Regions from separate parts of the Bradyrhizobium sp. CCBAU 53421 genome, predicted to be linked through region 3. Evidence: predicted binding sites of a transcription regulator. Region 3 holds the regulator's gene; each other region holds the start of a gene.
What was found. The regulator LexA, encoded in region 3, represses DNA repair genes until DNA is damaged. The targets are predictions, from matches to a motif close to TGTTCNNNNTGTGTTCNG.

Region 1 (4,201 bases), 1.6 Mb from region 3:
CAGCGAGCGGGTGTAGATCACGGTGGCGACCGCGTTGGCGGTGTCGTGGAAGCCGTTGACGAATTCGAAGCCGAGCGCGATCAGCAGCGCAACGAACAGCATGATGTAGGGCAGGAACGACGTGACGCGCGTGCCGGTGGCGTCGACGTCGGCATAGATGCTGTAGGCAACGAACAGCAGCGCGGCCGCGACCACGCCCAAATAAATGATCCCCGTCATGGGGTGGAAGCCTTTGTCGAGGTCCGGCCCCTTTTTCAAGGCGGGCTCGATCGAGCCGGGTAACGCCATATCGCTCATGGTAAACTCCTGTCCCAATGCCTCCGATTTTGATCGATGCATATGACAGGCAATTGAAATCCGCCCCGTGAAATGAGGCGGCCGCCAGCGACGGTGGACATCGCGCCGAATTCTTGTGCAACGCATTGAAGGCTCACGCGCCTTCGCGGCCTCGTGGCAATCTTCAGCAACAGACGATCGCCGGTCGCATAACGATCGTGACTGAATTCACCACCCGGGTTTCGTGGAGCGAGACGTGTGAGAGGTGAGGATGTCGGCAGCGAGGCGTCGGGCTCGCGAGGCCAGATCACCGGCAATCCAGGTCACCGGGAATCTATGCCATCAGGAGTCTTGGCAACCAAAGACGGCGCGCGTGAGCGCGCAAGGGAGGAGTGAGTGAGGAAGGGGAGGCTCCGAGATGAGGTGGCGCGCCGCACGATTGGGGCTAGCAAACCGCGCAGCGCGCCCGCCTCAAGGTACGTCATGGCGTGAACATGACGCCCGATACCTGCGGAACACGTCACCGTACCACGGATCAATTAAAGGTTGTAGGTATTTGTCAGCGTTTGGAAACAATTTCACGTTGAAGTGTGGTTCCCGGTTCCGCTGGATTGGCGAAACTCAGGCCGCGCGGGCCGCATTGCGCAACTGATCTGCGGCGATTTTCAGGTCGTCGATAAAGCGCTGATATTCCAGCGCCTTGGCTTTCTCGTCGGGCAGCCGCAACAGATAGGAGGGGTGCACGGTGACGAGCACCTTGGTTCCGTCGTGATCGATCAGGCGGCCGCGGTTCTTGTTGATCGGAGTGATCTTGCCGAGCACGCTCTGTGCTGCGGTTGCGCCGAGCGCCACCACGAGCTCCGGCTTGATGGCGGCGAACTCGCGTTCGTACCACTGACGACAGGCGCGGATCTCCGGCGTGTTCGGCTTCTGATGCAACCGGATCTTGCCGCGCGGCACGAACTTGAAGTGCTTCACCGCGTTGGTGATGTAGACCGTGGCACGCGCGATGCCGGCGTCCTCGAGCGCGCGATCGAGCATCTGCCCGGCCGGTCCGACAAAGGGATGGCCTGCGAGATCTTCCTTGTCGCCGGGCTGCTCGCCGACCAGCATCAGCGTCGCGCTTTGCGGTCCTTCGCCGAACACGGTCTGGGTCGCGTCCTTCCATAGCGGGCAGGCGCGGCAACCGGCAGCTTCTTCGCGCAGGGCAGCAATCGTGTCGTGAGCTTGCAAGTCTTTGGTTTGCAAGTCTTGGATCTGCTTGTCTCGCTTGCGGGGCATCGGCGTATCCTGCGGCTTCCGCGGCTCAGTCGCCTTGCGTGCGATGAAGGGGCCGCTGGTCATGCGCATGGCGTCTTCGATCAGCGGTTTAATGATCGAGTCCTCGGGCAGGTTCCTCCAATAGGCCTGCGGCGTCTCCATCACTTTCAGCCGCGCGGGATTGAACAGGCCGTTGTCATGACGCCGCCAGGCTTCCTCCAGCCGATCCTCGCTCGGCACCTCGGATTTGGCGACGCCCGGCGAGATCGAGATCGCGTGCCCGTCCCAATGGGCGCAAACGTCGGGGGTCAGGATCGACCACGGCATGTCGGCGAAGCGGCCGGCGAAGAACGGTGCGGCGAACTCGACGATGCGGTGCTCGGGCTCGAACCAGGCGACGTAATGCGCCGTCCGCTCGCGTCCGATCTCGCGGAAGCGAAGCTGCGCGTGCATCCTGTCGATGTCGCCATAGACCGCGCGCGCCATCGCGTGGACCTCGGCGACGTCGGGGTCATCAGTCGCGCCGAGCAGATCGTGATGGCTGCGCAGCCGCCACAGCAGGCGATAGAGCAGGGCGAAGCGCGCGTCATTGCGATGCAGGATCGCGGTCCTTGCGAGCTCGACGAAGATCGCGGGGACGTTGAACTGCGCCTGCGGCACGTCAGGCAATTCATTCACGCAGGATGCCGGCGACAATTCGTCGTCCTTGCGTACGGTCCACGTGACCTCCGCAGGCTTCACGTCATTGATCGCCAACCGCCGCGCGGCCTTGCGCCAGCCCTCGAAATCGGTGTCGTTGTCGAGCACGATGATACGCATGCGATTGCTCCGTTTCCGTCACGCTGTCATTTCCGGGGCCTTCCGCGCCTGGCTTGCGGAAGAGCGGGGCCCGTCTGCTTTGGCGGCTGCTGAATCCCATTGATTCCACTGATGAATCGATGAGCTCACCAATCCGATTGACTCCGCGGGCCCTGTTAGCTTTATATTAGAACATATCATGAACAACTGAACCAGTCCCTGGTTCTCTGTTCTGGTCAGTGACGGCCTCAAATTTTGATTGGGAAGGAGCGGCGCAATGAATGGCGCACGCACGGGTACGCTTGCGTCTCTGCGCGGCAGCATCGCGCGCATCGAGGCGCCATCGGAGGCGGCGATGCCGAACCGCATCGCGCTCGGCCACACGAGCGCGGACGCGATGCTGCGCGGCGGGCTTGCGCCGGCCGCGCTGCACGAGGTGTTCGCGGCCGGCCATCAAGGCGGCGCGGCGACCGGCTTCATCGCGGGGCTCGCCGGACGGATATCAGCGCGCAAGCCGCTGGTCTGGGTGCGGCAGGATTTTTCCGATCGCGAGAACGGCGCGCTGTCGATGCGCGGGCTCGCCGAGCTCGGCCTCGATCCGCGCCTCCTGGTCACGGTGCGCGCCGCCGATGTCGATGGCGCTCTGCGCACTGCGGCCGACGCGCTCGCCTGCGATGCGCTCGGCGCTGTCGTGCTCGAGATCTGGGGCGATGTGCGCCAGCTCGATCTCGTCGCCAGCCGCAAACTGACCCTGGCCGCACAGGCCTCCGGCGTCACCGCGCTGGTGCTGCGGATCGCGGCCACGCCGATCCCCTCGACTGCGGAGACGCGCTGGATCGTGCGCGCGGCGCATTCGCCGCCCGGCAATGCCGCAAGCGCCTGGGGCGCGCCGCGCTTCGAGGCCGAACTCGTGCGCAACCGTCATGGCCCGGTCGGGCGATGGATCATGGAATGGAAATGTGATGAGTGCCAATTCAGTGAACCGTCGGCGTATCCTCAGCCTGTGGCTGCCACGCCTGCCCATCGACCGCATCAAGCGCAAGCTCGCGCAGGACATCGCCTCGCAAGCTGATGCGCGGGAGGTGGATGAACTTTCAAGTGAGGCGAGCACATTGGTCGGGCTCTCTCCCCCCTTGCGGGGGAGAGTTGGAGAGAGGGGTACCACAGACGCCGGCGTATGCGGCTCACCCCTCTCCCTAACCTCGAGAGCGAGCTCCGCTCGCCTCGGACCCCGCAAGGGGGGAGGGAACCCATCTGCCCATGCGTCCCTTACGAATAGCAACGTCCTCCCCAGCGTCGTGGTCGCAAAGGACCACAACGCCATCCTGCTGCACGCCGTCGACGAGGCGGCGGTGCGGGCCGGGCTGTCGATCGGGCTGCCGCTCGCCAATGCGCGGGCGATCTGCCCGGAGCTCACGGTCTACGACGCCGATCCCGCCGCCGATCTGAAGACGCTGAACGACATCGCCGATTGGTGCGACCGCTTCACGCCGCTGGTCGCGCTCGATCCACCTTACGGCCTGTTCCTCGACATCACCGGCTGCGCGCATCTGTTCGGCGGCGAGCGGGCGCTGCTGCAGATCGTCATCAATGCGCTGAACCGGCGCGGCTTTGCCGTCAGCGCGGCGATATCAGGCACCTCGATCGCGGCGCGCACGCTGACGCGCTATGCCTCGGGGCAGATCATAGCCAGCGGCGCGGAAGCGGAGGCGGTCGGCCCGCTGCCGGTGTCGGCGCTCGGCGCCGATGCCACGATCACCACCGGCCTGCGCCGCGCCGGCCTGAAGACCATCGGCGATGTCGCCACGCGCGCGCCGCACGAGATCTCGGCACGGTTCGGCGCAGCCTTCACGACCTTGCTCAACCA
Region 2 (4,201 bases), 680 kb from region 3:
CTCGAGCGACAAGGACATCCTCGCCAGGCTCGGTCAGAGCCACGAGAGCCGGCTGGCCGACGTCTGGTGCAGATTGCAGCAGCAGCCCAACGGCAACGGCGGCCCGCTGGAGACCAACGCCAGGCCGAACGTGTTTTACGTCCGCGATGTCGCGGGAGAGCTTGGTGCCGTCGACGTGCTCTGGGGCGGCGTCGGATGGGAGATCGGCGCAAGCCCGGTCGGAGACAAGCCGCGATGGCCGGCCGGAACACGGGTGTTCTCGCGCTGATTGCCGTGGTGCCGACAGGCGTTCCCTCGATCATCGACGGCGCGCGGCGTTGAGATAGTCTGCAACAGAAAGTGTTGCGCGCATGGTGGCCCGGTCCTGCTAGGACGTCGTCGTCTGCTTGGGGGCTGGGAATCGTGGGCGCATTGATCTTCGACTTCGACGGCGTGATCGCCGACAGCGAGGCCATCGCCAACACCGTACTGGCGAAGGCCGTCAGTGATCTCGGCCATCCATCCACGCTCGATCAGGCGCTCAGTCGCTATTCCGGCAAACGCTGGGTCGACGTCATCGCCGAGATCGAGGCCGCCATCGGACGACCTGTGCCGACCGATTTCCAGAGCGCGTTCAACCGCGCCACGCTGGACCGGCTTCGCAGCGACCTCAAGGAGGTCAGCGGTGCCACCGACTTCATCCGAAAATTCTTCGGCATCCCGCGATGCATCGCCTCGTCGAGCTCGATGGAACGCCTGCAATTGTGCCTCTCGGTGCTCGGACTGGAAGCGGAATTCGACGGCCACATCTTCAGCGCCGACATGGTCGCGCGCGGCAAGCCGCATCCGGATATCTTCCTGCTCGCCGCCGAGAAGCTCGGCGCAAGGCCCGGCGAATGCCTGGTCATCGAGGACAGCGCCGGCGGCATCAAGGGAGCGGTCGCGGCCGGCATGACCGCCATTGGCTTGTGCGCCGCCAGCCACATTCGCGACGGTCACGACGTCAAACTGCGCGACGCGGGCGCGGTACATCTGGCGAATTCGTGGCGCGAGGTCGAGGAGATTGCGCGGCAATTCTTCCGGATGGCGGGCTGATCGATCTGACGTGTCGCCCGAATCTTGCTTTCATGTTAGGCAGCCGAGCATCGGCGACAGCGATCGCCAGCCCTCCGGCATGACCATTTGAACATGCAATCCTTCAAGCTCTCGCTGTTTGCGGACTATTTCCAGTTCTACATCCAAGATGAACCTGCGGACGGCAATCTTTCCGAAGCGTGGACGCCGGAAACGACCGATCGACTGCTGGCGACGGCGCCGGGGACGGTCGGGATTGGCACGGTTCGGAACATGGACGTTCCAGTCGGGGTTGAAATTCTCGACGCCGAGCCGGACGCCGATTTCACCAAGTGGGATCACGTTGTCGAAGCCAGCCTGGACGTCGCGTCCGGCCGCATCGTGATCGCCGGCTGCACCGATTATTTTCCCGACGCGCAGCGCATCGAGGTCGCGCCGGGAAGCTATCGCGTGCGCGTCTCTTACGGCGCACTCGACACGTCGTCGGCGAACGGCCTGGAGCGAGACGATCACTACCGCCTGCAGCTATGGCAGGCGCCCGCGATTGAAGTTCGTGTCCTGAAAGAGCGCAGAGGATAACCCAGACTTGCTTCTGTCGAACACGCGTTGCGCGGCGCGCGGCCTCGCCATGCTGCTGCATTCAACTGGACATGCGCACACCGATGTTCTACGTTTGTTCTAAACCGTATTGAGCGGAAATGGCCAAATCCACCCTCTCCTTCGTCTGCCAGAACTGCGGCGCGGCGTATAATCGCTGGCAGGGCAAGTGCGATTCCTGCGGCGAGTGGAACACGCTGGCCGAGGAAGACACCACGGGCTCGGTGCCGGTCTCGATCCGCAGCAAGCGGAAGGGACGGACGTTTGCGCTGGAATCGCTGTCCGGCAAAACCCAGGACGCGCCGCGGCTGTCGTCCGGCATGACCGAGCTCGACCGCGTCACCGGCGGCGGCTTCGTCCGCGGCTCGGTGCTCTTGGTCGGCGGCGATCCCGGCATCGGAAAATCCACCCTGCTGACCCAGGCAACCTCCATGATGGCGCGCGCCGGCCATCGCGCGGTCTATATCTCCGGCGAAGAGGCGGTCGCGCAGGTGCGGCTCCGCGCCGAGCGGCTCGGGCTCGCGGATGCGCCGGTGCAGCTGGCGTCCGAAACCTCGGTCGAGGACATCGTCTCGACGCTGTCGGAAGGCGCGGTGCCGCGGCTGATCGTGATCGATTCGATCCAGACCATGTGGACCGACACCGTCGAATCCGCGCCCGGCACCGTGACCCAGGTCCGCGCCTCGGCGCAGGCGCTGATCCGCTTCGCCAAGAAGACGGGCGCTGCGATCATCCTGGTCGGCCATGTCACGAAGGACGGCCAGATCGCCGGTCCCCGCGTGGTCGAGCATATGGTTGACGCGGTGCTGTCGTTCGAGGGCGAAGGCTCGCAGCAGTTCCGTATCCTGCGCTCGGTGAAGAACCGGTTCGGCGCGACCGACGAGATCGGCGTGTTCGAGATGACCGGGCTCGGGCTGCGCGAGGTTACCAACCCCTCCGAATTGTTCCTCTCCGAGCGCGAGCTCGGCAGCCCTGGCACCGCGGTGTTCGCCGGCATCGAGGGCACCCGCCCGGTGCTGGTAGAGTTGCAGGCGCTGGTGGCGCCGACTTCGCTCGGCACCCCGCGCCGCGCCGTGGTCGGCTGGGACCCGAGCCGGCTGTCGATGGTGCTGGCGGTGCTGGAAGCGCATTGCGGCGTCAAATTGTCCGGACATGACGTCTATCTCAATGTCGCGGGCGGCCTGCGCATCCAGGAACCGGCCGCCGACCTTGCCGCGGCGGCCGCGCTGGTCTCCTCGCTGGTCAATGCGCCCTTGCCGACGGATGCGGTCTATTTCGGCGAGATTTCGCTCTCCGGCGCAATCCGCCCGGTGGCGCAGACCCCGGCCCGGCTGAAGGAGGCCCTGAAGCTCGGCTTCGGCCGCGCCATCCTGCCCGAATCGGCCCGCGGCGATGGCGGCGGCGATACCGGGCTCACCCTCAACAGCGTCGGTAATCTGACCACGCTGGTCGCCGAAATTGCGGCGCGCGGTACGCCAAGAGGCGGACGCGCTGCGCCAAGGGACGACCAGGACGGCTCTGGAGGCGCTGAATCGGCTGGGAAAAATGCCACACCGGCCCGATTCCGACGCGACAACAGCTAAAGCAGGCGTGACGTATCAGCCCCTCGCCGCTATACATCCGCCGCGCGGGACAGGTGGTGTTGCGGCCTTGCCGGATGCCCCCCGATGCGCCTCAGTTAGGACGGCACCGACTTTGCCGATTCGCGAGAGCCCTTAACAGCGTAAGCCCTTAACAGCGTACCGAAACGTACCAGCGGACCTGACCAGCCGATGCCCATAACGATACTCGATCTCGTCCTGCTCGGGGTGATGCTGATCTCGGGCCTGCTCGCGATGGTGCGTGGCTTCATGCGCGAGATCCTGTCGATCGCGGCCTGGGGCGCCGCCGCGCTGGTCACTCTTTATGCTTTCTCGAAGCTGCTGCCGACCGCCAAAACTTACTTCAATAACGACACGGTCGCGGCCGTCGTGGTGGTGGCCGGTGTCTTCATCGGCACGCTGATCGTGGTCTCGATCATCACGGTGCGGATCTCCGACATGATCCTGGATTCCCGGATCGGCGCGCTCGACCGCACCCTCGGTTTCCTGTTCGGGCTCGCCCGCGGCCTCCTGATCGTGGTCGTGGCGTTCATGTTCTTCACCTGGCTGGTTCCGGACAAGCAGCGGCCCGATTGGGTGACCGGCGCGAAGTCCCGGGTGGTGCTGCAGGGAACCGGGGATTGGCTGATGTCGCTCTTGCCTGACGACCCCGAGAACACCATCTTAAAGAAGTTCAAGAAGAATAAGCCAGACGACGATTCTGCGGCTGATACCAACGATCAGGCGACGCCGGCGTCGGGCGATGGCTATAGCAAACCTGCGCGTGACAGCTTGAAAAAGCTGATCGAGAAACCCGCGGGCCGATAAACTATTTGGGCCCTTACGAGAGGCGATGAACGAGATGCAAACCCCTTCCGATCATGGCGCCCAACTGGATCTCGACCTCGGCCCGACGGAATTGCAGGAACATCTTCGACAGGAACATCTCCGGGAAGACGATCTCAGATACC
Region 3 (4,201 bases):
CTGCCGAACCTGCTGGCGTCGCCCGACCATTCCGCCACCGCGCGGGTCGCTCTGTGGGGCGGGCGCGAGCTCACCATGCTGATGCTGGCCTCGCTGGTGGCTGGGCTCGCGACCACGCCCTACGCCGCGTTCCATTTCCATCGCGTGACGCCCTACGGGCTGCTGGCCAACCTCGCAGCGATGCCGGTGGTCTCGGCGGTCGTGATGCCGGCCGGCCTGCTCGGGCTGCTTGCGATGCCGTTCGGCTTCGACGGCGTGTTCTGGGCGATCATGGGGTTTGGCATCGACTGGATGATCCTGGTGACGCAATGGGTCGCCGCGCTCCCCGGCGCGGTCGGCCGGATGGCGGCGTTTGGGGCCGGGCCGATGATCATGGCCAGCGCCGGCCTGATCCTGCTCGGGCTGTTGCGCACGCCGCTGCGTTGGTCGGGGGCGGTGCTGCTGGTGGCGGCTTCGGTCTGGGCGGTGCGGGTGCCACAGCCGGACGTGCTGGTCTCCGCCGACGGCCGCAATGTCGCGGTGCGGGGCGGCGACGGCCGGCTGCATCTGATGCACAGCGCCAAGGACGCCTTCCTCATCAAGGAGTGGCTGGCGGCGGACGCCGATGCGAGGACCGCTATGGACGCCTCGCTCGCCGAGGGTGTTTCCTGCGATCCGGGCGGCTGCGTGACGCAGGGGCCCGGCGGCGCCTTCGTCGCGCTGGTGAGCCGGCCCGAGGCGCTGGCTGATGATTGCGAGCGCGCGGCGCTGATCGTGACGGCGCGGCCGGCGCCGAAGGATTGCGCGGCCTCGGTGATCGACGCCGAGCGGTTGCGGCGCCACGGCGCGCTGGTGCTCCGGCGTATCAGGGACGGCTACGCCGTCGATGCGGTCAAGCCCGGCGGGATCGACCGGCCGTGGTCGCCGGCGGTGCCCGGTGATGGCGAGAGCGAGACCACGCTGCGCGCGCCGGCTGCCGCGCCACGGCCCGCCGTGGATGCGACGCCGGCCGAGACCGATCTGCAGGGCGAGGATTAGCCGTTGTCGGGTGAGGGTCCGGTCGGCAGCTCGAACAGGCCGAGATGGAACTCGTCGGAGTCGGGGCCGGCATCGGGCTTCTTGACGAGGGTGAAGGAAGCCTCCGGGAATTGCTCCCAGACCTTCAGGTCATCAGCCGTCACGGTCAGCCAGCCGAACCGGAACATGTAGCGGCCCGGCTCCGTGACGCGTCCAGCCTTTTGCCATGTGACCTTGTCGACCACTGAGCAGGTTTCCGTTGAGCAGGTTTCCGTGAGTGCACGTCCTCCGTGCCCAATGATGCGCCAAGCCGGCCGCCGACGCAAATCTCCTGCCGCGCCCCGGAACCCGGCGTCCGGGGTCGCTCGAAATCGCTCAAGGTCACCCGCCGCCGGATCGCTCATTCCGCGGCGACGATGCGCTCAACCCAAAAACAGCGACGCAAATGCGGAGGGCCGCCGCTCCACAACCTTCGGCTTCTGCTCGACCGGCGGATGCAGTGCCGGCAGTTGCAGCACGCTGACGCGTTGTCCCTCGACCAATTGGGTCACCAGCACATGGCTGCCGTCGGGGAATTCGACCGCGTCGTGATGGCGATCGGGAACGTCGGGCTCGACTTCGTTGAACACGCCGACGCGGAAGTTCATCGTCTTGGTCCAGATCCAGCGGCTGTCGTAGCGAACGTTCTCGGCGAAAGCGAGCTCGGTGCCCGGCAGCATGCAGACCGCGACCGTGGGATCATTCTCCGAAGCAAAGCCGCGGGTCGACGTGCCGCGGAAAGTCGTGGTGATCAGCGTCTCTCCAACAATGGCGGGGCGCGACGCCACGGCGTGCAGACTATAGTCACACATCGGATGGCTCCTCTGTTCGAGGGTAGCGACCCGTGCCTCTCCTTGAGGCATAGGGCCTCTACCAGAGTGGACGATAACGAACGAGTGTCTCCTCGTTTCTGGGCGATTGTACGACTGCTCGACGAACGCCCCGATCACAAACACGCGACGCTGCGTGGGAGGTATCGGAGCGCATCGGGCAGGCGGCACGTTACGCCATCTATCAAGGAACGATTCCGATGTGTTGCTCGTTCCTCGCCGCCGCAAGTATTTGAAATCAGTATTTGCGATAGAGGCCGATCAGCTTGCCCTGGATGCGGACCCGGTTCGGCGGCAGGATGCGCACCTCATAGGCGGTGTTGGCCGGCTCCAGCGCGATCGATGCACCGCGGCGGCGAAAGCGCTTCAGGGTGGCTTCCTCCTCGTCGATCAGCGCCACCACGATGTCGCCGGTGTTGGCGACGTCGTTGCGCTGGATCAGCGCCATGTCGCCGTCGAGGATGCCGGCATCGACCATCGAGTCGCCGCGCACTTCCAGCGCATAATGCTCGCCGGCGCCGAGCATGTCGGGTGGTACGCTGATGGTGTGGCTGCGGGTCTGCAGCGCCTCGATCGGCGTACCGGCGGCGATCCGGCCCATCACGGGGACCGCGACCGGACGGTTGCCGTCGTCCTCGGCAATCGGCGGCGTGCTGGTGCGCTTGCCGAGGGTGCCTTCGATGACGCTCGGCGTGAAGCCGCGGCGGCCGTTGCTGCCGCCGGCCGACAGCTCGGGCAGCTTGATGACTTCGATAGCGCGGGCGCGGTTGGGCAGGCGGCGGATGAAGCCGCGCTCTTCCAGCGCAGTGATCAGGCGGTGGATACCGGACTTCGAGCGCAGGTCGAGCGCATCCTTCATCTCGTCGAAGGAGGGCGGCACGCCGGCCTCTTTCAGACGTTCGTTGATGAAACGCAGAAGTTCGTACTGTTTGCGCGTGAGCATCTCGAGTATTCCCCCGGTTGATAGCGTCGTTCGATTCCGAGACTCTTCAGGTGGGACCCGCAGGCGGGGCTGACCTCAGGAGCGCGGTGCTCGTTGCAAGCGCTCCCTGGTGGTCTCCCGTTTGTAGACACCAGTACTCGAAACAAATCATGAACGGACACTATATGTTCGATATGTGTTCCGCAACCACTTAATTTCAGGTGAACGCGTTCTGCAACGCGCAATCGGCGAGCCGCGAAAGTCTCATTCGGGCAGCGTCAGGATCTCGCATTCGCTGCCTTGAACAGCGGCCGGCGCAAACGGCGGACGCACGAGAAGTGCCCGTGCCGCAGCGAGATTCCCGAGCAGCGACGAGTCCTGCTGCATCACAGGCGTTGCGATCAGCGTGCCGTCCTCGCGCGTCTCGAGACGCGCGCGCAGATAGTCCTCGCGCTGGTCGTTGGCAGCGAGGTCGCGGCCGAGCAGGGCGCTCGCGCGGCGATGATGAATCATTTTTCGGCCGCTCAGCGCCCGAATCAACGGCACCAGAAACAGGAAGGCGCAGACATAGGACGACACCGGATTGCCGGGCAGGCCGATCACCCGCAGCGCCCCTAACCGGCCATGCATCATCGGCTTGCCGGGCCGCATCGCGATCCGCCAGAACGCCATATCGACGCCTTCGGCCTCCAGCGACTGCTTGACCAGGTCGTGGTCGCCGACCGAGGCGCCGCCGGTCGTGATCAGGATGTCGGCGCCGGTTTCCCGCGCCCGGCGGATGCCTGCGGTGGTGGCGTCCACCGTGTCGGCGGCAATCCCGAGATCGACGGTCTCGGCGCCCTCGGCGCGGGCCAGCGCCCGCAGCGCGTAGCCGTTGGAATAGACGATCTGGCCGGGGCCGGGCTGCGAGCCCGGCATCACCAGCTCGTCGCCGGTCGCCAGCACCGCGACCTTCGGGCGGCGGCGCACCGCGAGCTCCGCATAGTTCATGGCGGCCGCAAGCGACAGCGCGCGGTCGGAGAGGCGGCTGCCGGCGGCGAGCAGCACGTCGCCCTCACGGAAGTCGACACCGGCCGGGCGGATGTGCCGTCCGGCGGCAGCTAGCTCGGTGATCGTGATGTGGTCGCCCTCGACGGCGGTGTCTTCCTGGATGATGACGGCGTCGGCCCCGTCAGGGATCACGCCGCCGGTGAAGATCCGCACCGCTTCGCCGGCGCCGACCGTGCGCTCGAATGGCCGTCCGGCCGCGACTTCGCCGATCACCCGGAGGCGGGCCTTCAGGTCAGCCGCGTCGGTCGCGCGCACGGCATAGCCGTCCATCGCCGACATCGGCTGCGGCGGCTGGGTGCGGCGCGCGGCGAGGTCGCGCGCCAGGGTGCGATGGTAGGCGGCATCGAGCGCGACCATCTCCTCC

Region 1: XH92_RS30635 (ImuA family protein) is a predicted target of LexA. The motif match lies at 2,523-2,540, and genes of this name have one in related genera.
Region 2: radA (DNA repair protein RadA) is a predicted target of LexA. The motif match lies at 1,717-1,734, and genes of this name have one in related genera.

What each region holds. Positions count from the first base shown of each region.
Region 1 is NZ_CP030047.1:6,479,310-6,483,510, reverse strand. Features, by position in the region: gene XH92_RS30645 (inorganic phosphate transporter) at 1-297, opposite strand, end outside; gene XH92_RS30640 (UdgX family uracil-DNA binding protein) at 898-2,355, opposite strand; gene XH92_RS30635 (ImuA family protein) at 2,612-3,406, shown strand; gene XH92_RS30630 (DNA polymerase Y family protein) at 3,633-4,201, shown strand, end outside.
Region 2 is NZ_CP030047.1:5,544,929-5,549,129, forward strand. Features, by position in the region: gene XH92_RS43170 (hypothetical protein) at 1-268, shown strand, start outside; gene XH92_RS26565 (HAD family phosphatase) at 403-1,074, shown strand; gene XH92_RS26570 (hypothetical protein) at 1,168-1,632, shown strand; gene radA (DNA repair protein RadA) at 1,752-3,233, shown strand; gene XH92_RS26580 (CvpA family protein) at 3,423-4,058, shown strand; gene purF (amidophosphoribosyltransferase) at 4,084-4,201, shown strand, end outside.
Region 3 is NZ_CP030047.1:4,865,314-4,869,514, forward strand. Features, by position in the region: gene XH92_RS23260 (ComEC/Rec2 family competence protein) at 1-1,017, shown strand, start outside; gene XH92_RS23265 (hypothetical protein) at 1,014-1,241, opposite strand; gene XH92_RS23270 (hypothetical protein) at 1,419-1,847, opposite strand; gene lexA (transcriptional repressor LexA) at 2,104-2,808, opposite strand; gene glp (gephyrin-like molybdotransferase Glp) at 3,052-4,201, opposite strand, start outside.